DNA from 4 places in the Paenibacillus sp. FSL R7-0128 genome. Region 1 is predicted to be linked to each of the others. Evidence: riboswitches for the same ligand, from Rfam matches in the RefSeq annotation. Region 1 holds a riboswitch; each other region holds the start of a gene.
The links. Region 1 has a riboswitch for thiamine pyrophosphate ahead of thiC (phosphomethylpyrimidine synthase ThiC). Riboswitches for the same ligand answer to the same signal wherever they lie in the genome.

Region 2: another riboswitch for thiamine pyrophosphate. It lies ahead of NST26_RS09750 (thiamine phosphate synthase); the one in region 1 lies ahead of thiC (phosphomethylpyrimidine synthase ThiC).
Region 3: another riboswitch for thiamine pyrophosphate. It lies ahead of NST26_RS13765 (ABC transporter ATP-binding protein); the one in region 1 lies ahead of thiC (phosphomethylpyrimidine synthase ThiC).
Region 4: another riboswitch for thiamine pyrophosphate. It lies ahead of NST26_RS01495 (ABC transporter substrate-binding protein); the one in region 1 lies ahead of thiC (phosphomethylpyrimidine synthase ThiC).

The regions. Positions count from the first base shown of each region.
Region 1 is NZ_JBBOCD010000001.1:19,363-25,237, forward strand. Features, by position in the region: gene NST26_RS00135 (tetratricopeptide repeat protein) at 1-696, shown strand, start outside; gene trxB (thioredoxin-disulfide reductase) at 743-1,696, shown strand; TPP riboswitch at 1,746-1,852, shown strand; gene thiC (phosphomethylpyrimidine synthase ThiC) at 2,004-3,698, shown strand; gene NST26_RS00150 (DUF1858 domain-containing protein) at 3,914-4,141, shown strand; gene NST26_RS00155 (DUF438 domain-containing protein) at 4,156-5,418, shown strand; gene NST26_RS00160 (ROK family glucokinase) at 5,620-5,875, shown strand, end outside.
Region 2 is NZ_JBBOCD010000001.1:2,384,686-2,390,560, forward strand. Features, by position in the region: gene NST26_RS09725 (S-layer homology domain-containing protein) at 1-354, shown strand, start outside; gene NST26_RS09730 (GNAT family N-acetyltransferase) at 527-1,054, opposite strand; gene NST26_RS09735 (amidohydrolase family protein) at 1,071-2,234, opposite strand; gene NST26_RS09740 (SDR family oxidoreductase) at 2,524-3,396, shown strand; gene NST26_RS09745 (hypothetical protein) at 3,555-4,091, shown strand; TPP riboswitch at 4,147-4,249, shown strand; gene NST26_RS09750 (thiamine phosphate synthase) at 4,379-5,050, shown strand; gene thiS (sulfur carrier protein ThiS) at 5,047-5,250, shown strand; gene NST26_RS09760 (thiazole synthase) at 5,281-5,875, shown strand, end outside.
Region 3 is NZ_JBBOCD010000001.1:3,359,292-3,365,166, forward strand. Features, by position in the region: gene NST26_RS13755 (ABC transporter substrate-binding protein) at 1-167, opposite strand, end outside; gene NST26_RS13760 (ABC transporter permease) at 164-940, opposite strand; gene NST26_RS13765 (ABC transporter ATP-binding protein) at 921-1,691, opposite strand; TPP riboswitch at 1,822-1,924, opposite strand; gene NST26_RS13770 (TetR/AcrR family transcriptional regulator) at 1,993-2,649, opposite strand; gene NST26_RS13775 (DHA2 family efflux MFS transporter permease subunit) at 2,831-4,351, shown strand; gene NST26_RS13780 (amino acid ABC transporter substrate-binding protein) at 4,625-5,479, shown strand; gene NST26_RS13785 (amino acid ABC transporter permease) at 5,479-5,875, shown strand, end outside.
Region 4 is NZ_JBBOCD010000001.1:352,096-357,970, reverse strand. Features, by position in the region: gene NST26_RS01510 (pyridoxamine 5'-phosphate oxidase family protein) at 1-134, opposite strand, end outside; gene NST26_RS01505 (MFS transporter) at 294-1,478, shown strand; gene NST26_RS01500 (hypothetical protein) at 1,526-2,977, shown strand; TPP riboswitch at 3,050-3,160, shown strand; gene NST26_RS01495 (ABC transporter substrate-binding protein) at 3,310-4,383, shown strand; gene NST26_RS01490 (thiamine-binding protein) at 4,436-4,729, shown strand; gene NST26_RS01485 (ABC transporter permease) at 4,726-5,487, shown strand; gene NST26_RS01480 (ABC transporter ATP-binding protein) at 5,567-5,875, shown strand, end outside.

The DNA.
Region 1 (5,875 bases):
ACGGTGCCGTTCCATCAGGAGCATGTATTCAAAATGGCTACAACCATGGGTATCCTGGGCCGGCACGCTGCCGCTTACAGCCATTTCCGCCGTCTGCTGAAGGACGAGGAGGTCGCCGGAGACGCCGGGCTGTATCATTACTGTGCCGCGGCGGCAAGCAATAGCGGAAAACATGATGAGGCGCTGCGCTGCTGGAGACAGGCAGCCAAGCTGGACCCTGCTTCCGCTGTCCCGGCGTTCTTCCTGTCCCAGCTCCAGCAGGCCCGGGCAGAAGGACACCCTATGCCTGCTGTCAGCTATAACTATCAGCTGCCCTTCCAGGAGCAGCTGAAGCAGTGGAAGGGCAATACAGGCAGATTCACTGAAGAAGTGCGGAATAATCCGCTGCTGCGCGCCTCGTTCTTCTGGGCGCTGCGCTACGGCGATTCCGCTACGAAGCTTCAGGTGACCGAGGCTCTCCGCTGGATTGAGGACGAGGAGATGTCCGAGGTACTGCGCGGAGTTCTGGAGCAGGAGCCGCTGCAGGAGGACCGCCTGCAGGAGGCGGCATTGTTCAGCCTTCAGCGGCTGATCGGGGAGAACCTGAATGAAGCCGGCGGCTCGCCCGGCGAAGAGCAGGAGCCTGCGGCTGCTCCCGGACCCAAGGGGATGCTGCCCGGAACCGGCGGCTTATCGCCGTCCACTACCCGTATTTGAAGCAATTGCTGTTGTAAGAACACCTACTTGTAAGGAGGCCAATGTAATGTACAAAACGATTGTAATCGGAACAGGCCCGGCCGGGCTGACAGCCGCGATTTATCTGGCGCGTGCGAACCTGAGCCCGCTGGTCATTGAAGGCTTGCAGCCGGGGGGACAACTGACAACGACGACAGAAGTGGAGAACTTTCCAGGCTTCCCTGAAGGGATTCTGGGTCCGGACCTGATGGACAATATGCGCAAGCAGGCGGAACGCTTCGGCGCTGAATTCAAGAATGGCTGGGTGGAGTCGGTGGACTTCTCACAGCGTCCGTTCAAGGTAACAGTGGACGGAATGGGTGTATTGGAAGCGGAGTCGGTTATTATTTCAACCGGGGCCTCTGCAAGATATCTGGGCATTCCGGGCGAGCAGGAGAATGTGGGACGCGGGGTCAGCACCTGTGCGACCTGTGACGGCTTCTTTTTCCGTAATAAAAAGATTGTCGTCGTCGGCGGCGGAGACTCCGCCATGGAGGAAGCCAGCTTCCTGACCCGCTTTGCATCCAGCGTAACGCTGGTTCACCGCCGTCCCGAGCTGCGGGCCTCGAAGATCATGCAGGACCGGGCGCGTGACAACAGCAAGGTAACCTGGGCCTTGAACCGCACACCGGTTGAAGTAACGGTAGGAGAGACCGGAGTGAAGGGCCTTACGGTGCTTAACAATGAGACAGGTCTGACAGAATTGGTGGAGGCAGACGGCGTGTTCGTAGCGATTGGACACACACCGAACACAGCCTTCTTGGGCGGGCAGATCAATACGGATGAGAATGGCTATATTGTGGTCAACCCGGGTACCACCGAGACCAACATCCCGGGTGTATTCGCCTGTGGCGATGTACAGGATACCCGTTACCGTCAAGCGATATCGGCAGCGGGAACCGGTTGTATGGCCGCTATGGATGCCGAGAAGTTCCTGGAAGGCACGATGGTGCACGACTGGAGCGAATCGCTAGACAAATAACGGGTTTACAAGAATTACCCATACAGGTAAAATGTATTTAATTAGATAAGATACCCACTAGGGGAGCCTGAATAGGCTGAGACGGGAAAATTGAATTTCCGGACCCTTGAACCTGATCTGGATCATACCAGCGTAGGAAAGTGGAGTCGGACCTTTTTTGAATACAGTCTTATTTGGCTGTTCCTTTAATAAAGCCGCTCCAGGTGGAGCGGCTTTTTGACTTGCAGGAATCTATAGATTCTTCAGCTCAATCTGCTGCGTGACCTCTTATCTGATGAGTGTACAGAGCGAAGAGGAGGAGATTGAAATGAAAGGAATGGGTAAAAACGAAGAGGTGGATCTTTCGGGATTCCCCGCAAGCCGTAAAGTGTATGTGGAGGGCTCACGCCCGGATATCCGGGTTCCGATGCGGGAGATCAGCCTCAGCAGAACCGAAGGCGTTGCCGGGGAAGAGGAAAATGCTCCGCTGCGTGTCTATGACACAAGCGGTATGTACACGGATGCCGCGGAGGAGATGGACATTCGGAGGGGGCTGCCGCCGCACCGTTCAAGCTGGATCGCGGAGCGTGGCGATTCGGAGGAGTACACCGGAAGAGCCGTCCGGCCGGAGGATAACGGAATCCGCAGAGAAGGGGCTGCCGCAGAAGCTTATCCAGGACTGTGCAGGAATCCGAGGCGGGCCTATGCAGGCGGCAATGTGACCCAGTTGCATTATGCAAGGCAAGGGATCATCACACCGGAAATGGAGTATATTGCGATCCGGGAGAATATCCGGCCGGAGTTCGTTAGGGATGAGGTGGCTGCGGGCCGTGCTATTATTCCGGCCAATATCAATCACCCGGAGAGTGAGCCGATGATTATCGGCCGTAACTTCCTGGTGAAGATCAATGCCAACATCGGAAATTCGGCGGTCACTTCTTCTATTGAAGAGGAGGTGGAGAAGATGCGGTGGGCGACCCGCTGGGGGGCTGATACCATCATGGATCTCTCCACCGGCTCTAAGATCCATACCACCCGGGAGTGGATTATCCGCAATTCTCCTGTGCCGGTCGGGACAGTGCCCATATACCAGGCGCTGGAGAAGGTGAACGGTATAGCTGAGGATTTAACCTGGGAGCTCTATCGCGACACGCTGATTGAGCAGGCGGAGCAGGGGGTGGATTACTTCACCATTCATGCCGGGGTGCTGCGGCGCTATATTCCGCTCACTGCCCGGAGAATGACAGGCATTGTATCCCGGGGCGGATCGATTATGGCTGCCTGGTGCCTGGCCCATCAGCAGGAGAACTTCCTGTACACACACTTCGAAGACATCTGTGAGATTATGAAGACGTATGATGTGGCCTTCTCGCTGGGGGATGGCCTGCGTCCCGGCTCTATCGCTGATGCCAATGACGAAGCTCAGTTCGCCGAGCTGGAGACGCTGGGAGAGCTGACGGCGCTTGCCTGGAAGCACGATGTTCAGGTTATGGTAGAAGGTCCGGGCCATGTGCCAATGCACAAGATCAAGGAGAATATGGACAAGCAGCTTGAGATTTGCCACGAAGCCCCTTTCTACACCCTCGGTCCGCTAACTACGGATATTGCACCCGGCTATGATCACATCACGTCGGCCATCGGGGCAGCGATAATCGGGGGGCTTGGAACGGCAATGCTGTGTTACGTTACACCTAAGGAGCATTTAGGCCTGCCTGACAAGAATGATGTGCGCGAAGGAGTCATTACCTACAAAATTGCTGCACATGCCGCAGACCTCGCCAAGGGACATCCGGGTGCGCAGGACCGGGACAACGCGCTGTCCAAGGCGCGGTTCGAGTTCCGCTGGCGCGACCAGTTTCATCTCTCCCTGGACCCGGAAAGGGCGCAGGCGTATCATGATGAGACCCTGCCTGCGGAGGGGGCAAAGCAGGCGCATTTCTGCTCGATGTGCGGCCCTAAATTCTGCAGCATGCGGATTTCGCATGATATCCGGAATTCCCATAGATGGAGCCAATCACTGTAACTTAGCTGCATGACCTAATCTATATGTAGGTACGTTGTTCATGGCCGAGAGGCCGTGATTACAGCGTAAACGTATTATTCTGAGGCTATCCCCACAAGCTGAATGGCTGGCGGGGATAGTCTTTTTGTAGTTAGTGATTACAATCACAATTCACCTCTGTACCCTATGCTAAGCTGGTGTTGAGAAGAATTCTCATTAGTGAGGTGTGCAAAAGGATGAGCAAAGCGTTGAAGCTGGATGAATCGGTCTTTGAGCTGGTAACCAGGCACCCGGAAATTGTTGAGATCATGGTGGAACTGGGTTTTCGTGATATTGCGAAGCCTGGAATGCTGCAGACTGCAGGACGATTTATGACCCTCTCCAAAGGAATGAAATTAAAGAAAATAGAGCTGGAAACCGTTCGGCTGGCCTTTCAGCAGCATGGTTTCGAGATTATAGAATAGAAGGAGAGATTGTGATGAGCGAACTGATTAATAACCGCGAGGTCGATATTCCGGAACAGACACGCCGCCAGGCTATGCTGAGAGAGATCATCAAGGAGCTGCATGCGGGCAAAAGCGTGGAGGAGGTTAAGGCGCGTTTTGAAGAAGCGGTAGGCGATGTTACGGTGGAGGAAATCTCCGCCATGGAGCACTCTCTGATGACCGAGGAAGGCATTCCGGTAGAGGAAGTACAGCGCCTCTGCTCCGTGCATACGGCAATCTTCAAGGGCTCGATTGAACAGATCCACCGTTCTTCTAAGCCTGAGGAGCAGCCCGGTCATCCCGTGCATACGTTCAAGCTGGAGAACCGGGAGATCGAACGTCTGGTCAACTTCCGGCTGGAGCTGCATGCGGATAAGTTCAAGAAGAACGCCAGCGATGAGATTATCTATAAGCTGCTGGAGGACCTGAGTCTGCTGCTGGATCTCGACAAGCACTACAGCCGCAAGGAGAATCTGCTTTTCCCTTACCTGGAGAAGTACGGCATATACGGTCCTACGAAGGTAATGTGGGGAGTGGATGACGGAATCCGCAATATGATCAAGGAAGCCAAGAAGGCGCTTAGCGCCTATAACGGAGACAGCGGGCAGATTACAGCCGCACTGGAGGAGATCATTAAGGAAGTCAATGAGATGATCTTCAAGGAAGAGAATATTCTGCTCCCGATGGCGCTTGATAAGCTGACTGAGGATGAGTGGGTCAAAATCGCCCGCGAAAGCGATGAAATCGGCTTCTGCCTGACTGCGCCCGACCAGGAATGGATACCGGAACGTGCAGCGGAGCCTGAGGGTGCTGATGTTCCGGCGGAAGAAGGGGAAGGCCTGTCCCCGCAGGGCTTCATCCGGTTCGAGACCGGGCTGCTGTCGCTACACCAGCTCGAGACGCTGATGAATCATCTGCCGGTGGATCTGACCTTTATCGACGAGAACGATGTCGTCCGCTACTTCTCGCATGGCAAGGAACGGATCTTCGCCCGGACGAAGGCCGTTATCGGCCGCACCGTACAGAACTGCCATCCGCCGCAAAGTGTGCATGTTGTTGAGAAGCTGCTGGCTGATTTCAAAGCCGGAGTGAAGGATGCCGAAGATTTCTGGATTAACATCAAGGATAAATTCATCTATATCCGTTATTTCGCCGTGCGGGATGCAGGAGGCCGTTATATGGGGACGCTGGAATTCACCCAGAATATCGCACCGATCCGTGCCCTTGAGGGCCAGAAGCGGATTTTGTCCGAATAGCATTAAGGTATCTGGCACCCTACAATAGAAGAGAATGAACGGACTTTCTTGCCTGCCTGGTGAGAAAGTCTTTTTGTTAACAAATAAGAACTGAAGTCCATTGCCCCGGGTGTATCGCCTTTCCTTGACCGCAGGGGAGGGTTCTATTATAGTGGGTACGTAGGATTAACTATTTTAGCATAGAAAAAGGTGGCTTGTAACATGTCTGAACATATCTACGTTGGCGTGGATTTAGGTGGTACCACGATTAAGGTTGGAATCTGTAATGCCGAGGGAAGCCTGCTGCACACTTACGAAGGTCCGACAGGGACTGCGGATGGCGTCGATGCTGTCATCGATAATATCGAGAAGTATGTACGCCAGATTGTGGAGGACTCTCCGTACTCCTGGGACCAGCTGGCTGGTGTCGGTGCGGGACTGGCCGGATTTACGAATATTCGTGAAGGTATCATCATCC
Region 2 (5,875 bases), 2.4 Mb from region 1:
GTCACCGAAGGTACAGCCTGGGTGAAGGCATTGTCGGTACAGTCCGGTGTAAATCTGGAAGAGGGGGAGGGTACCGGAGACGGGTTCACAGATATTGATCTGCCATCCGGCCTTGCAGCCGGGATCGTAGTGACGCTTAACGGCAATTTCGGAGATGTGAATATTGAAGCCAAAGGACCCGTCCTCCACCTGCAAAAAGGCTCCATACGCACGCTTAAGACCGCTGCCACTGCAACAGGGGTTAAGATAGAGCTGGATGAAGGGACAACAGTGACGCAGGCGATTCTGAATATGTCAACAAAGGTTAGGGGTGCGGGTAAGGTTCAGGATGCAATTGTGAAGGAAGATGAATAGAGTTCTGGAAATAAGGCCGCTATCCCAAGGAGTGAGGTCTTGTCATGAGGGGCGATGTACTGCTATGAAGAGACATCGACCCGATGTATGCGAAAACAAACATGTCTTTCAAGGCACAGCTCCAGCATGAAAATGAACAACGTGCCTAAAAACAGAATACAGCATCCTTCCTCTATATCCCGGTAATCGCCCGGTACTCCCGGTCCAGTATCGCATAAAAGTACTGGTTGACCCACTGGTGGTTCCAGTGTATTTCTTCCCGGAATACGCCCTCGCGGACCATGCCTAGCCTATCCAGCACCTTGATGGATGCGGTATTGTATTCATTGCACATAGCCACGACTCTGTGGGCCTTCCATTCTTCAAAAGCAAGCTTCAAGGCCAGCTGCGCCGCTTCGGTGCAGTAGCCTTGCCCCCGGTATTCAGGGAAAAGGCTGTAGCCCAGCTCCCAGCTCTCGCGCTCTTTTACATACCAGTGTATGCTCAGTTCCCCTACAGGGGTTGCTTCGGGAGTAGCTAGCCGGATCAGGAATTGTCTATGCCAGTCGCTAGCGATTCGTTCCGTCACCGTCTTCCGGACTGCCTCCTTGTCAGTTGGAATCATATCCTCGAAGGGCCAGAGGGCGGTATTGGTCTCCAGTTCTGTGATGAAATCGATATCGTCCGGGGTGACCGGAGATAGTGTGATTCTTGCATTCATTTTGCAAAACCTCCTGTTAGTATGATTTCGATACGATCTTGCCGTCTTTCATTACCCAGCTGACCTGCCGCAGGTTGTTAATATCCGCCAGCGGATCTCCCCCGACGACCAACAGATCGGCCCTCTTGCCTGTCTCAATGGTACCGAGCTCATGTTCCAGCTTACAGATCTTGGCACCGGTTGAAGTGGCAGCCACAATAATCTGCATCGGGGAGAGGCCGGCCTGGCCTAACAGCTGGATCTCCCTCCACGGCATACCGGCTCTGTACCACGGAGGAGTTTCTTCAATAAAATCATCCCCCAGCCCAATCTCCCCGCCTGCCTGAATAAATCTCCGGACATTATCCAGCCCTTGCTCCAGCAGCGGCGCACCGAATTTGTCCTGGAACATCTGGAGTACGGTGAGGGTGGGGACGATACGGATGCTCCCGCTCACCATTTGCCGGATCAGTTGATCGTCCAGCCGGTCGTAGACCATATGCGCAGCATCGCTGATCCCTGCATCCACCAGAATCTGAAGATTGCGTGCACTTGTAACATGAGCAGACACACAAGCACCCATACTCCTGGCCTCCTGGCAGATCGCTTCGAGAATCTCCTGATTCAGCTGCGGCAGTCCGGCGGTTGCGGGATCGTAGCCGTCTTCCAGCGCTGTTTTGATGAAATGTATTCCTTGTCCCAAGACTTCAAGGACCTTAAGCCGCGCCTCCTCTGCACTCCCTACTCCGATAGGCTCCTGACCACCGTACCCGCCTGGAGCGGTGAATACCTTGCCGGATGTAAGAATTCTGGGAGAATTAGCGTCCTCCAACTGCTGCGTATATGTGACCACATCATCAATCGATGCTGCCGTAGTCATCCCCTCATCCCGGATCGTAGTAATTCCTTCCGCAAGGCACGCGGCCAAATATTCCGTATGATATCCGTGCAGCGGCTCATTCTGTATGTACTTGAAGCTGGTATGGGCATGGGTGTGAATAAACCCCGGCAAAAGGAACAGACCCTCAAGGTCGATCACTGTTGTTGCGGAGTCATGCCCGATTCTCCCGTTAATGTCACTATACTGTGTTATGGTGCCGAAACGGCCATTAACAATCTCAATGCTTGCATGATGCAGCGGCTGCTGTCCGGTTCCATCGATTACAGTTCCGTTCGTCAGCAAGATGCGCTCATTTCCCATGATAGAAGCGTCCCCTCAGTTAAGGTAGTTGTCGTTCCCCACAAAGTATAGGACATTCCCCCTAGCGGATATAGATAATATTCTTTTTGGAAACGTTCGTTGCTTACCGTACTACCGTTCCGATATAGGCACCGTTGAATGAAGATTGGCTGTTTGGGCGGCTGCCAAGTGTGGTAAGTAACATAACGTACAGTCAAGCAGGCACACTGCCTGTGCATAAACACCAGACCTTAAGCCATGCTAACATGATTAATCAACAATACTGTGGACAGCGAAAGGAGAATGGATTATGCCAGACACTAACAAACAACCTGTCAAAACTCTGCCCCCGCAGGTACAGGATCAGCGCCCGGGAATTGAGAGTGAGATGAACCCGCTCCCGGAGTTTGAGACACCTGCGTACAAGGCAGCAGGCAAGCTGCTGGGCAAGGCCGCGCTCATTACCGGAGGCGACAGCGGGATCGGGCGTGCGGTTGCCGTGCATTTTGCCAAGGAGGGCGCGGATGTGGTGATCTCCTACTTGAACGAGCATGAGGATGCGGAAGAGACCAAGCGCCAGGTGGAGCAGGAGGGCAGAACGTGTATTCTGATCGCCGGGGATATCGGGGACGAATGCTTCTGTCAGAGCTTGATTCGCCAAACCGTTGAAGGACTCGGCAAGCTTGACATCCTGATTAACAATGCGGCGGAGCAGCATCCGCAGGACCATATTGAGGACATTACAGCGGAGCAGCTGGAGCGTACGTTCCGGACGAATATTTTCTCCATGTTCTACCTGACGAAGGCAGCTATGCCTCATCTTAAAAAAGGCGCTACGATCATTAACACGACCTCCATCACGGCGTATCGCGGCAGCCCGCAGCTGCTGGACTATTCGTCCACCAAAGGAGCCATTCTCAGCTTCACCCGTTCGCTGTCAATGAATCTGGCCGATAAGGGCATCCGCGTGAACGCGGTAGCGCCCGGACCGATCTGGACCCCGCTGATTCCGTCCACCTTTGACGCGAAGAAGGTCAGTGAGTTCGGCGGCACCCAGCCGATGAAGCGCCCGGGGCAGCCTGAAGAGCTGGCACCGGCGTATGTATACCTGGCCTCGGACGATTCCTCCTATGTGAGCGGACAGGTGATGCATGTGAACGGCGGCGAGGTTGTCAACGGATAATGGGTGCAGAATAAGATCTGGATGCAGATTTGTGTGCAACATATAAATTTTATTTTAAAAAAGCCTAACCGCTTGCCGGCAGGCTTTTTTTCTGCGCTTGTAACTATTACAATATATTTCCGTCTATTTAGATAATTTGATATGAAAAGGGGATAGGGATGCTTAGAAAAAAAGGATTCATTCTATCTGCAGCGGGGATTTTAATTTTTCTGGTAGTGTTCATTTATTGGACTCCTTTTGCAGGGAGAGTTGTGGAAAACACAAGATTGGAAGGATATGCAAAAAGCATTGGGATTAGAATTACACAGGAATCGCCGCCGCTACCCCTTGTTACTTCCGGGAAAACCCAAATTCCGGTTACCCAAGGCAGCTATTGCTGGGGAAAATTAGGATGTGCAGATTATACAGGAGGACAATCCTTGGTACAGGGGGTTACTCCCACTGTTATAGCCCCTGAGGGGGGGATCGATGTTGCTTTTACTTATAAACCGGCACCCGGCGGGTTAACCGTTCAGCAATTTGTCGATGATAAAGAAGTGCAAATTCCATTGAAGAACGGCTCTTTTAATGCTCCAAAAGAACAAGGCGTTTATTACTACGGCATATCAGCATTCTGGACATCCGAGGATGGTAAATTTTCAGAAGGGAGTTCATCCGTGGCTTTTGTAATTGAAGTAAAATCTACGAAAGAATAGCTCTAACAGGAATTATATGCTAATATACAAAAAGCAAGGCCAAACAACCGCATAGAACGATCACTAGGGGAGCCGCAAGGCTGAGACGGGCGTATCTGCTCGGACCCTTTGAACCTGATCTGGGTTATACCAGCGTAGGGAAGTGGAGAACGAATATTGCAGCGGGGGTATACGGCTAATACCGGTATTCCTGTTTCTATTCCAGACTGCTTCCTTTACGGGGGCGGTCTTTTTTGTGTTGTGGAGAGGTGTAGTGTGAGCTGGGACAGACGGGAGGGGGAAAGGCGTTGCACGAAATTCATGTCATCTCAGACGGTCGGCTCCACCCTGAGAAGCTTGCGGAGCTGGCTGCGGCGGTACATCCCATGGTGGATTATATCCATCTCCGGGAAAAAGCCATGTCCGCCCGCGAACTGCTGGCGGCGGCGCAGCAGATGCTTCAGGCCGGGGTTCCGCCTTCGAAGCTGGTCATTAATGACCGGATCGATATTGCCTTGGCCGCTGGGGCAGGCGGTGTACAGTTGGCCTGGCATAGCCTTCCGCCAGCCGCAGCACGCGGGCTTGCACCGGGCCTGCGGATCGGCAGGTCGGTACACTCGCGGGAAGAGGCGGCGGAGGCTGGAAGGCGGGGAGCAGACTTCTGCCTCTACGGGCATGTTTTCCCGACGGCCTGTAAGCCCGGACAGCAGGCACGGGGACTTGCGCAACTGGCCGAGGCTGTCCGCTGGAGCCGCATCCCGCTGATTGCGCTTGGAGGGATTACCCCGGGTAATGCCGGAGCGGTGCTGGCCCAAGGGGCGGCTGGCATTGCTGTCATGTCGGGGATCTGCGGAGCCCCGGACCCGGTGGCAGCGGCCATGGCGTACAGGGAAGCGGTCCACAGGGACAGGGCAGCGGAGCTGGCTGAAGCGCTGGATATGGCTCAAACACAGGGCACAGCAGGAGGTGAACAGGCATGAATGTGACCGTTAACGGAAAGAGGCAAAGAATCGAAGAGAGCTGCCGGACACTGGAGGATCTGCTCTCCCGGCCCGAGTGGGCCGGTAAGCTGGTGATTGTCGAGCTGAATGGTGAGCTTGCTGGCAGAGAGGTTTACGGAGAAACACTGCTCAGTGAGGGGGACCGGGTGGAGCTGGTTCATTTTGTAGGCGGAGGCTGAACACGAAGACTTATCCCAGGAGGCGTTAACATGCAAGATCCATTGATGATTGGCGGAGTGACTCTAACCAGCAGACTGTTCATTGGTACCGGAAAATACAGCCGCAACACCCTCATTCCCGAGGTGATTACGCGATCAGGCTCACAGGTCATTACCGTTGCTCTGCGCCGGGTGGACCCGGAGAGCAGTGACAATATTGTCAGCCATATTCCTTCCCATATGACCTTACTGCCTAATACCTCCGGTGCGCGCACCGCAGAGGAAGCAGTACGGATTGCCCGGCTGGCGAGATCGGCGGGGCTGGGGAACTGGGTGAAGATTGAGGTCATCAACGACCAGAAATATCTGCTGCCGGATAATACCGAGACCATCCGGGCGACCGAGATCCTTGCAGCAGAGGGCTTCGTGGTGCTTCCGTATATGAGTCCTGACCTGTCCGCCGCCCTGCGGTTGAAGGCAGCGGGGGCTGCGGCCGTGATGCCGCTGGGAGCGCCGATCGGGTCCAACCGCGGACTGCAGACCAAGGAACTGATCCGGATTCTGATCTCCGAGACGAATCTGCCGGTGATCGTGGATGCCGGAATCGGCAGACCGTCCGAGGCGGCTGAGGCGATGGAGATGGGGG
Region 3 (5,875 bases), 3.3 Mb from region 1:
GCTTCAGAAGTGGCTGTAGTCCCCGCCGAAGAGCCGGAGGCCGCCGGACTGTTCGTATTGGTGCAGCCTGCCAGGACGGGCAGCATACAGAGCAGCAGAGCAGACAGTAGAACGGTTGGCCTTGAAATCACATGGTGCAGATAACGGAAATAGCGGATAGTAGTCATGAATAACGTCCTCTTTTCTTCAGAATAATCTTCTCCAGTGCGGCGACAGCCAGAAACAGCAGGATACCGAGCACGGATAACAAGACAACAGCGGCGAACATCTTGGCACTCTGGAGATTCCCTGCCATTCTGCGGCTGAAATAGCCCAGCCCCTGGCTGCCTCCAAGCCATTCCCCAATGGTTGCACCGATCACACAGTACACAGCCGACAGCTTCAGTCCGGAGAAAAAAGAGGGCAGGGCCAGCGGAACGCCCACCTTCCCGAGAATCTGCCAGCGGTTCGCGCCATATGTCAGCAGCAGCTCCCGGTAGGCGTCCGTGTTCTTGGACAAGCCGTCATAGGTGCCGATGACCACCGGGAAGAAAGCAGTCAGGAAGACAACGGCGACCTTACTCCATAGGGTGTAGCCGAACCACATGATGAACAGGGGAGAGAGCGCGATCAGCGGAACCGTCTGGCTGATGATCAGCAGCGGGTACAGCGCCTTGGCCAGCGGACTGAACAGGTGCATGGCGATTCCCAGCAGGCAGCCGCAGACCACAGACAGTGCGAAGCCCGTGAGTACCTCAAGCAGTGTAGCCGGCAGATGCACCCCGAATAACAGGCGGCGTTCCTCCAGCAAGGCCTTGCAGACCGCAGACGGAGCCGGAAGAATGAAGGGAGGAACCAGGCCCAGCCGGGCTACAGTCTCCCAGACTGCAAGCGTCAGCAGGGCGAGCAGGGAAGCCGGACCGTAGTGCTGGAGCAATCTTCTAGGAGCGGCGGTTCTCATATAGCTTCAGCTCCAATTCCTGGCGCAGGGCGGCGAACTGCGGTAGATAGTTCAGACTGTGATGGCGCGGACGGGGGAGACCGGCTGGGAATTCCTGCATCCCGCCGCCGCCACTGCCCGTCATTAGATAGATTCTGTCACTGAGCAGCAGAGCCTCCTCCAGATCATGGGTGATGAACAGCACCGTCTTGTCCAACTCCGCCCATAACTCGAGCAGCCAGCGCTGCAGTGAGCGCTTGGTAATGGCATCGAGCGCCCCGAACGGCTCATCGAGCAGCAGCAGGTCATTCCCCGCCGCCACGGTGCGGAGGACCGCCACGCGCTGGCGCATCCCGCCGGACAGCTCCTGGGGATAAGCCCCTTCGGTTCCCTCTAGGCCGAAGCGTTGCAGCAGGGTAAGAATCTCGGCCACGGCGGCCGCTTTGGGACGGCTGCGCTTGAGTTCCCAGGGCAGCAGACAGTTGTCCAGCACGGTCCGCCAAGGCAGGAGAAGATCCTGCTGCGGCATGTAGGCCACACTGCCCAGCCTCTTCGCTGCTGTAGCGGACTCGGCTCCGTTCAGCGTAATCCTGCCGTTGTCCGGCTCCAGCAGGCCGGCGATGATTTTGAACAAGGTGCTTTTGCCGCATCCGCTTCCGCCTACGACAGAAATGAATTCGCCGCGCTGCACATTCATGGATAGCTCTGAGAAGACGGGTGTCCGGGACGAACCGGTCCCGAAAGCATAGGATAGATTGCTAATGTTGATCATAAGACTATGTACAAGCCTCCCCGGATTGAAATAGAACCTGCGAGGAGCACAAAAAAGCCCCATTCATTCCCGGAGGCAATGAATGGGGCGGAAGGTACAGTCGGCTGCGGCCCTGTGACGGGAACCACTGATACATTCTGCTCCACTTCCCTCCGCTGGTATGATCCAGATCAGGTTCAAAGGGTCCGGAGCTTAAGCTCCGTCTCAGTCGGCCGACTCCCCTAGTGAATTAACAGGTGTTATTGAATTCGTAATTGCTACTTAATATACCACAAATTCCCCTCTTGTAAAGAGCAGGCGGTCAGCGCTTCGCCAGACCGGTCACGAACAAGGTGACGATGCCCCGGGAGATGTCCAACTTGGAGGAGTGGTGCCGCTTTTGCTCATACAGGTACAGATCAGGGCTGAGAACAGAGATTAAGGCCGTGGCCGCAAAGGCAGGATCAATGTCAATAATCTCATCGCCCTCCGCAGCACGCTGCAGCAGCTCTGTCATCATCACCCCCAGCCGCTGAAAAAAAGGATGCTCAAACTGGGTCAGCTGCTTCTTACCTGTGAACTCGGCTTTGATCATATTCAGCAGCTCGGCATACTGCTCAATGAAATCGGCAATCTGCTCAATGCTGCTCTGCAGCTGAGCGAGAGCCGGAGCTTCACCGGCACTGGCAGCCACCTGCTGCTCCAGCCCGGACAGGAATTGATCTGCGCTGCCCTTCAGCAGTGCAGAACAGATCTCACCCTTGTCCGTGAAGCGGCGGTACAGGGAGCCTTGTCCTATGCCTGCCCGCTTGGCAATGCTGTACATGCTGACTGCCTCAAGTCCGCTCTCGGTGAACAACTGGCGTGCAGCTTCAAGAATCCGCTGTACATAAGGATCGGCGGACTCGGGCGGAGCGGATTCTTTGGCTTGCGGAGCTGAGCGCGGGAGCTGTGCAGCATCGGTGTCTGGCTTTTTCATGAGAACCCCTTTCAGAAATAAATCAGCGATTTACAGAAAAATAAATAAAAGAATTGACACAACGGACAATTGTCCGTAGACTATGAATTGCACTTACGGACAGTTGTCCGTTCACTCATTATATAGAACAATCTGCCCGCAGGTCAATGTAGAACGCGGACAGCTCAGGAGGAGAAGAGACATGGATCAGACCTTGAAGCAGGAAGCCGATTTCCGGCTGTCCAGCATTCTGGTTCCGCTGCTGGCCATTATTGCCGGAGTATTTATGGTTGTGCTGGACAGTACGGCGATGAATGTAGCCTTGTCCAGGCTGGTGGTGGATTTCAAGACGGACCTGCATACGCTGCAGTGGGTAGTTACCGGATATATGCTGGCTCAGGCTTCAGTTATTCCGCTGTCAGGCTGGCTGTCTGACCGGTTCGGGGCCAAGACGGTCTTCCTGACGGCGGTAATTGTGTTTACGATAGGCTCGATTCTGTGCGCTACACCAAGCAGCGCCGAATGGCTGATTGTGTTCCGGGTCATTCAGGGACTTGGCGGCGGCTGTGTGCTCCCTGTCGGGATGGCCTATGTGTACAGACTGGCTCCCAAAAGTAAGGTTGGCGTTGTCATGGGGATTATGGGCATTCCCGTCCTGTTCGCACCCGCTATTGGTCCGGTATTGTCGGGCTGGCTGGTTGAATACCATTCCTGGCGCTGGATCTTCCTCATTAATATTCCGATTGGCATCATTGCTGTGCTGATCGGACTGCGCAAGCTGCCGAATGCGGCGAAGAACAGCGTGCCCGGCATGGATAAGCTCGGTATGGTTCTTGGCCCGCTGGCGTTTGCTTCGCTCACTTACGGGGTCAGCCAGGGCGCGCAGAGCTGGACCTCTGAGAAGACGCTGATCGGGCTGCTGCTGGGCGCTGTGGCGCTGATCGCTTTTGTCATCGCTGAACTGCGCTCCAAGACACCGCTGCTGGAGCTGCGGATTCTGAAATCCGTTGATTTCACGACAGGGATCATCGTGCAGTGGATTGCCCAGTTCGGCTTATATGGCGCGTTATTCCTGCTCCCGCAATTTCTGCAGCAGGCCCGCGGCTTCGGCGCATTTGATACCGGCCTGACGCTGCTGCCGCAAGCGATCGCTTCCGGGCTGATGATGCCAATTGCCGGAATACTGTTCGACCGGATCGGTGTGCGCTGGCTCGTGGTCTGCGGTCTCAGTCTGGTCTCCGGTGCGTTATTCCAGTATTCCCATGTGGATCTTACCACGCAGAGCCGCGACCTGATCCTTCCGCTGATCATGTGCGGGGCCGGAATGGGTATGATGATGATGCCGATGAATACGCATCTGCTCAACAAGGCGCCAAGCCATCTGGTGAACCGGGTAACCTCGCTGACGAATTCGATGCAGCAGGTGATTACCTCGCTGGCCGTCTCGACGCTGGTTACGATTCTGACGGCAAGAACAACGGCGCGCGGTACCGAGATGCAGGAGGCCGCTGCCGCTGCCGGAAAGAGTACCGCAGGCGCTTCGCAGGATGCCTTGCTGCTGGCTAAGCAGACGGTATTGTCGCAGGGCTTCGCGGACACGTTCCACATTATGATGTTTGTCGCGCTTGGCGGTGCGGTCCTTGGACTGCTGCTGCGCCGGGGCCGCCATTCCGGAGCTGAGCGTTCCAAGGAAAAGGCGGCACCGGAAATCATGCACGTATAGCTATGCCCACACAGAAGCAGAGCTTGTAACATCCATAGAGCAGCGATTCTCCTTTTGCCGGAGGGTCGCTTTTTTTTGTTGATTTCTGTTCTGAATATCCTGATGCAGGAGCAGAATTTGGGGCAAGCTAAGCTATGGAAAATCAATACAATATAAATCCGATGCATATAATCGGAAAAAGTTATTGACGCAGGTAACACCCCGGTGTTACGATTCATTTTGCCACTAATTACGGTGCCTGAAGAGAAGAAGATACGAGAGGGGATTCATCGAATGAAAAAACTAAGTCTAACTATTATGCTGCTCCTGACCATGGTCACGGCTGCGGCTTGCGGAAGCAACAATACGGACAAGACAGCAACGGGCGGCAACACTCCGGCTGAACCTACGGCTGCGGCTACAGAGGGTGCAGCTTCCGGGGAGCAGAACAGCCTGGAAGCCGTCAAAGCCAGCGGCAAGCTGCGCATCGGAACGGAAGGGACCTACGCACCGTTCACCTTCCATGATGCAGACGGCAAGCTGACGGGCTTCGATGTCGAGATCGCCGAAGAAGTCACCAAGCGCTTGGGTGTGAAGCCGGAGTTCATTGAGACGCAATGGGATGGGATTTTTGCCGGGATGGATGCGAAGCGCTTCGATGTGATCTTCAATGAAGTCTCTATCACCGATGAGCGCAAAGTGAAATATGATTTCTCTGATCCGTATATTGTCTCCAAGGCTGTGCTGATCGTGCCGGAGGATAATCAGGATATTAAGACATTCGCTGATCTCAAGGGTAAAAAAGCCGGCCAGTCGCTCACCAGCAACCTCGGCAAAATCGCCACAGACAACGGTGCCGAGATCGTATCTACCGAAGGCTTCAACCAGGCGATTGATCTGCTGCTCTCCGGACGGATTGACGCCACTGTCAATGACGGCTTGTCTTTCCTAGATCTGAAGAAGCAGAAGCCGGATGTCAAGATCAAGCAGGTGGATGAGATTGCCGAAGGCTCGCATAGTGCCGCAGTCTTCCTGAAAGGGAATGACGAGCTGGTGCAGGCTGTGAACGAAGCACTGACCGCTATGAAAAGCGACGGAACCTACCTTAAGATCTCCGAGAAGTACTTCGGCACTGACGTATCGAAATGATGGATGACCGCCAAATACAAATATTTCTCGATTCATTGCTGCCTCTGTTCAAAGCAGGGGTGGCTTTTACCCTTCCGTTAGCACTGGTATCATTCATCCTGGGCCTGCTGCTGGCTGTAATTACGGCACTTGCCCGGCTGTCCTCCTGGAGGCTTCCGCGGCTGATCGCCCGCTTCTACGTATGGGTGATTCGGGGAACGCCGCTGCTGGTGCAGCTGTTTATTATTTTCTATGGACTGCCCGCTGCCGGGATTGTGCTTGATCCGTTCATCGCCGCTGTCATCGGGTTCACGCTCAGTGTTGGGGCCTACTCCTCCGAGATTGTCCGGGCTGCCATCCTGTCTATCCACAAAGGCCAGTGGGAGGCCGCGTTCTCGGTGGGAATGAGCCGGAAGC
Region 4 (5,875 bases), 330 kb from region 1:
ATGGACAGTCCGTCATGAAATATCGCCATGTAACGCACCTTAGGCTTGTTACCGGCCTCAATCGTGCCGAAGGAACCGAACCTGTTATCGTCCAGCACCTGTATGATTGTTTTCTCCAGCTCTTTGTTATCCATTGACGTCACAGCTCCCTTCAAATTCATGTGAATATAAGTTTATATATTCACGTCCACGGTTTGGATTTATGATTAACCTGTGCCTAATATAGTGTACCCTTCCCGTTCATTCTGAATCCCGCCATCTGTTCATAAATTGATTCATAAGGAGTCTTATTCTTGAAAAAACTAATCTGGATCGGCTGTCTCTCCTATTTCGTAATCGGCCTCGCCCATGTCGTCCTGGGCTCCATTCTTCCAGTGCTGCTCCAGCATTATGACCGCAGCTACAGTGCAGGGGGCGAGCTGATCTTCAGCCAGTTCGCGGGCTTCCTGGCCGGCGTACTGGTCTCGCCGCTGCTGAACCGGCGGTTCGGCAAGCGCGGCGGCATTCTGATTGCCACCGGCCTGCTGTTCAGCGCCGAGATTACCTACGCCTTCCTCCCGCCCTGGGGCTGGATGTACGTAATTGCCGTAGCCGCAGGGTTCGGCTTCGGGATGATCGAAGCCGTCATCGGCACGATTATTATAGCCGCAGTCACCGAAGGAACGGCGGTTGCCATGAGCCGGCTGGAGGTGCTGTTCGGTGTCGGGGCGCTGCTCATGCCGCTGGCGGCCAGTCCGCTGATTGCCGCAGGGCAGTGGAGGCTGGCCTTCCTGATCGTTGCCGCCTTCTCCCTCCTCTCGCTGCTCTTCTGGGCGAAGAGCAGATTCGGCCCGCTGGACAGCGCGCTGAATGAGCGGCCTGCCCGCCCTGACCGCGCTGCGGCAGCGGAAGCGGGAACCACCAGACGGTTGTCCTTGCCCTACAAGGGCAAGCAATGGGTCGTGCTGGGCTTGTTCATTCTGTTCTTCTTTCTCTATGTAGGCACTGAGATGAGCCTGGTGAATTTCATGCCGGCGATCTTCATTGCGAAGCTGGGCATGAGCGAGGCCGCGGCTGCACTCACGGTGACCTTCTTCTGGCTGGCCATGTCGGCGGGCAGACTGTTCGCCGGTGTCATCGCCGAGAAGATTTCCTACCGCATCTATGTGCTCGTCAGCTGCTTTGCCGCTTTGCTGCTGCTCGTTATTTTCCCGTTCGCCGGTCACCGGCTTGCCGCCTTTGCGATCATCCTGCTGCTTGGCCTGTTCATGTCCGGCATCTTCTCGATCGCGCTGGTCTTCTCCAGCAAGCTGCTGCCCGGCGCGGAAGAATCCACGCCCAGCATTATGATCGCCTCCGGCGGAATTGGCGGCGCAGTGCTGCCGCTGCTGACCGGCTGGTCCATGGATCATCTGCAGATCGCCCAGACCTCAGGACTTTTGGCCGCTTTTGCCGCGCTGTTATTCGTGCTGAGCGTAACCGCCTGGAGAATCGGGTAATTGAAGCTACAAGGTCCATATTCTGCGAATAAGGATGGAACCCACCCATGGCTATACCGCATTCCGAGCCCACTCTGCATACCGCCTTGCTGCAATTCATTTTCCCCTTCTCCATCAAGGCCGAGGTCGATGAAGAGCTGATTGAGAGTTTACAGAAGGATGGATTTACGCGTTTTTTTCTTGAGAACAAGGAACTGGAGCATGCCTATTACGGAGAGAGCCACTGTGTATCCCATGAGAAAATGGAGCGCAGCTATCTTCCGTTTGCCGCCCATGTCTTGTTTCCGCGTGAGAAGGACAGGGATTCCTTCCGCCGCTTTTCCCGGGCCAATGATCTGCTGTGCGGGCTGCAAATGCCCTTTCAGACGGTTCCCTTCCGCGTGCTGTCGACCGATGTGTTCCTCTGCCCGTTCGAGCTGGGCTTTCTGACGGTAAGAGTGGCTATTGAGGAGGAGAATCTCCCCTTCAGCATGGTGCTGGAATTCGCCGACCGGTTCCGCAACCTGGAGGATGTGAGTGTTCAGGATGAGCATACCTTCATCCATTGTCATAAGAAGTCTTTTGCCCGGGTGGAGGACTTCGTGTTCAGGCATCTGGCAGCCGGGCTGGAGCCGTATCTCGATCCTGCGGAGACCAATGGCAATTATTTCGAGACCCTGCCCTTCTTCGTCGATGAACGGATGCTGGTGCAGGCCTTCTACGGCGTTAATCTCCCGGAGGATGAGGAAGAGATCAGTGTCGAAATGCTCTACCGTGCCTCTCAGGTGGATGGTCTGACCATCGACGGCAGCCCCTACATGAGTGCAAGTGATCCAGACTATATCAAGCAGTACACCCGGGAGCATTGCTATAGCCGCTGGGGACCGGACACCTACTATATGACCAATGAGCAGACCTTCTGCTGCGTGAGCCGGGCGAAGCCGGAGATTGCCGCAGGCCTGATCAGCCAGATGTACGGCGAATATTATTACGGAATGCTGCTGAGTATTTTTCATAAAATCGTGCTACTGAAGCTCGCCAACCTCCACTCCCGGCTGCGCATCAACCACGATAACGACGAGATCGAGAATCTGATCTTCCTGATCAACAAATTCTCGGCCAAATTCTACTTCCTGGAGCTGATTTCACAGTCGCAGGGGCGGGAGATTTTTTTTCAACTGCGTAAGGTATATGGCAATGATGCTCTGTTCGATGAGGTGAAAATGACCCTGAATGACCTGTTCCAGTACCAGGACAAATTCCAGGCCAAACGGCGGGATACACTCCTGATGGTGCTCACCGTATTTACGGTCATCAGCGGGATATACGGGATGAATCAGGTCATCGAGGATCTGAAGGGCCAGATCGACTGGAGCAAAATGCTGGAGTACTCCGCGTTCGAGTATCTGGCTCTGTTCCTGACCTTCTCGGGGATCACCGTCAGTGTCGGCTTAACGCTGAGAGAGATCTGGAACGGCATCCGCAGCCGCCGCAAGAAGCGGCATTATACGAGGGATTAAGACACAGAGGGTGGACAATGTCGAAGCTGCCGTCTATAATACACCGTAAGAACATAGCAATACCCGTGAACTTTATAGAACCAGGGGTGCTGGAATTGGCCGGCTGAGATTGTATCCCACAAGATACTGACCCTTATACCTGATCTGGATAATGCCAGCGTAGGAATCTTCATTCGGCACAGTGCCTTAAGCGGTACTGAAGCTGAATTCCCCTCACGCAAGTAACTGGCGTCCCGATCTTCGGGACGCTTTTTTGATTATATGGATGTACAGGAATAGGGTTTCTGTAAGCTCTGAAGACCAGGGGTTGCTGGAAGGAGAGAAAAAGAGAAATGGGAGTCAAAAAAACAGTAATGCTGCTGCTCAGTTCCATGCTGGTTCTCACGGTCGCGGGATGTGGCGGCGGGAACAACAGCGGCAATGCGGGGGCCAGCGCACCTGCTGCCGGGAACAGTACGGCTGCACCTGATGCAACCGCAGCCGCACCCACAGATGCACCTAAGGCGCTGACTCCGGTCAAGATTGCCCTGGACTGGACGCCGAACACGAATCATACCGGCCTGTATGCAGCCAAGGAGCTGGGCTATTACGCGGAGGAAGGTCTTGACGTACAGATTGTACAGCCAGGCGCTGCCGGGTCGGATACAATGGTCACTTCCGGCGAAGCCCAGTTCGGCATCAGCGCCCAGGAGGCGCTGACCCTGGCCCGCCTGCAGGATGTGCCGCTGGTGTCGATTGCTGCAATCATTCAGCATAATACCTCGGGCTTCGCGGCTCCGAAGGACCGCAATATTAAGACGCCGAAGGATTTTGAAGGCAAAACGTACGGAGGCTGGGGCTCCCCTGCGGAGCAGGCCGCCATGAAAGCGATTATGGACCCCGAAGGCGGGGATGTCTCCAAGGTGAAGCTGGTGAATATCGGCGAAGCGGACTTTTTCACAGCTGTGAAGCGGGATATTGACTTCGCCTGGATCTTCTATGCGTGGACCGGGGTAGAGGCCGAGCTGCGCGGCGAGCCGCTGGATATGCTGTATCTTAAGGATTATGCGCCGCAGCTTGATTACTACACACCGGTGCTGACCACCAGCGAGAAGGAGATCGCCGAGCATCCTGAAGTGGTGAAGGCCTTCCTTAAGGCTACGTCCAAGGGGTATCAGTATGCTATCGATAACCCGGAAGAAGCCGCGACGGTCTTGTCTGATGCTGTACCTGATCTGGACCCCAAGCTGGTGCTGGCCAGCCAGAAATGGCTTAGCCCGAAATACAAGGACGACGCCCCGCGCTGGGGTGAGCAGAAGCTTGAGATCTGGAAGAATTACGCCGACTGGATGTACGGCCTGAAGCTGCTGGATAAGCCGCTGGATGCGGAGAGTACGTTTACGAATGAATTTTTGCCGGAATCATAATGAGCCCGCATGGCGGGAATCTTATACCTAACTTGGAGAGGAAGGATTCATCATGGCTAACACACTGCTCAGCATTCAGGTAATTCCCAAGACACCGAACAACGAGGATTCCATCCCTTACGTGGACAAGGCTATAGAGGTCATTCAAAAGTCAGGCGTGAAGCATCAGGTGAATCCGCTGGAGACCACGATGGAAGGCGAGCTGTCCGAGCTGCTGGATATTGTGCGTGACATGCATGAGGCGCTGATCGCTTCCGGCAGTCCGAGTGTGATCTCACAGATCAAGATCGCCCATAATCCGGGCGGCATCAGCATGGAGAAACTGACGGAGAAATACCGGCCGTGAGAAGCACCTGGAAGCTAGTGTGGCCGCCCTTTGTGGCGGTCCTCTTTTTTGTCGGGATATGGCAGCTATCAGTCATGCTGTTCGACATCCCAGCTTACCAGTTGCCGAGTCCCACGGATATCGCGCGTGAGTCGAAGAACAACGCCTCCGGGATCTGGGAGCACACCGCCGCCACGCTGCGGCTGACCCTGATCGGCTTCCCGGTCGGCACAGGCATCGGCCTGCTCACCGCCTTGCTGCTGCATCTGCTGCCCTGGGTCAAGCGAGCGCTCTATCCGCTGCTGATCCTCAGCCAGAATGTGCCCTCCATTGCGCTTGCCCCGCTGCTGATTATCTGGTTCGGGTTCGGCCTGCTGCCCAAAATCATCCTGATCACCCTCGTCTGCTTCTTCCCTGTGGCTGTTGCGACCATGGGCGGGCTGACGCAAAGCGACCGGGTAATGCTGAATTATATGAAGATGGCCGGTGCAGGCAAGTGGCAGATCTTCACCAAGCTGGAGCTTCCCGGCTCGCTGCCCTCCCTGTTCTCCGGGCTCAAAATCTCCGCCACTTATGCGGTGATGGGCGCAGTGGTGGCCGAATGGATCGGCGCCGACAAAGGGATCGGCTACTATATGCTGCTGCAGAAGTCCTCTTACCGTGCGGACCGGATGTTCGTGGCCATCGCTATTATCGTGCTGCTGAGTCTCGTATTATTCGCGCTCATTGCCCTGCTGGAGAGATGGCTGGTGCGCTGGAAGCCGCGCAAGGAAGCTTAATGCCACGGGAGGATACCCCAACACGGAAGTACTTATAATCAACTGAAGGAGGTTACGCGAAGTGTCTGAGCTTACGAGGATTGAACTGGAGAAGGCGGACGGAGACGGACGCCTGGGTACACGGAGTGTGCCGCCTGCGCTCGAAGTCAGCGGCATCAGCAAGTCGTTCAAGCACCGCCGCCGGGAGACACAGGTGCTGAATCAGGTGTCCCTGACCGTGGAGCCGCAGGAATTCGTCTCCATTGTCGGCCCGTCCGGCTGCGGCAAAAGCACGCTGTTCCATATCATCGGCGGCCTTACGCTGCCGGATACCGGAACCGTCCGCATGAACGGCATCCCCGTGACCGGGCAGCGCGGCAAGATCAGCTATATGCCGCAGCAGCCCGCG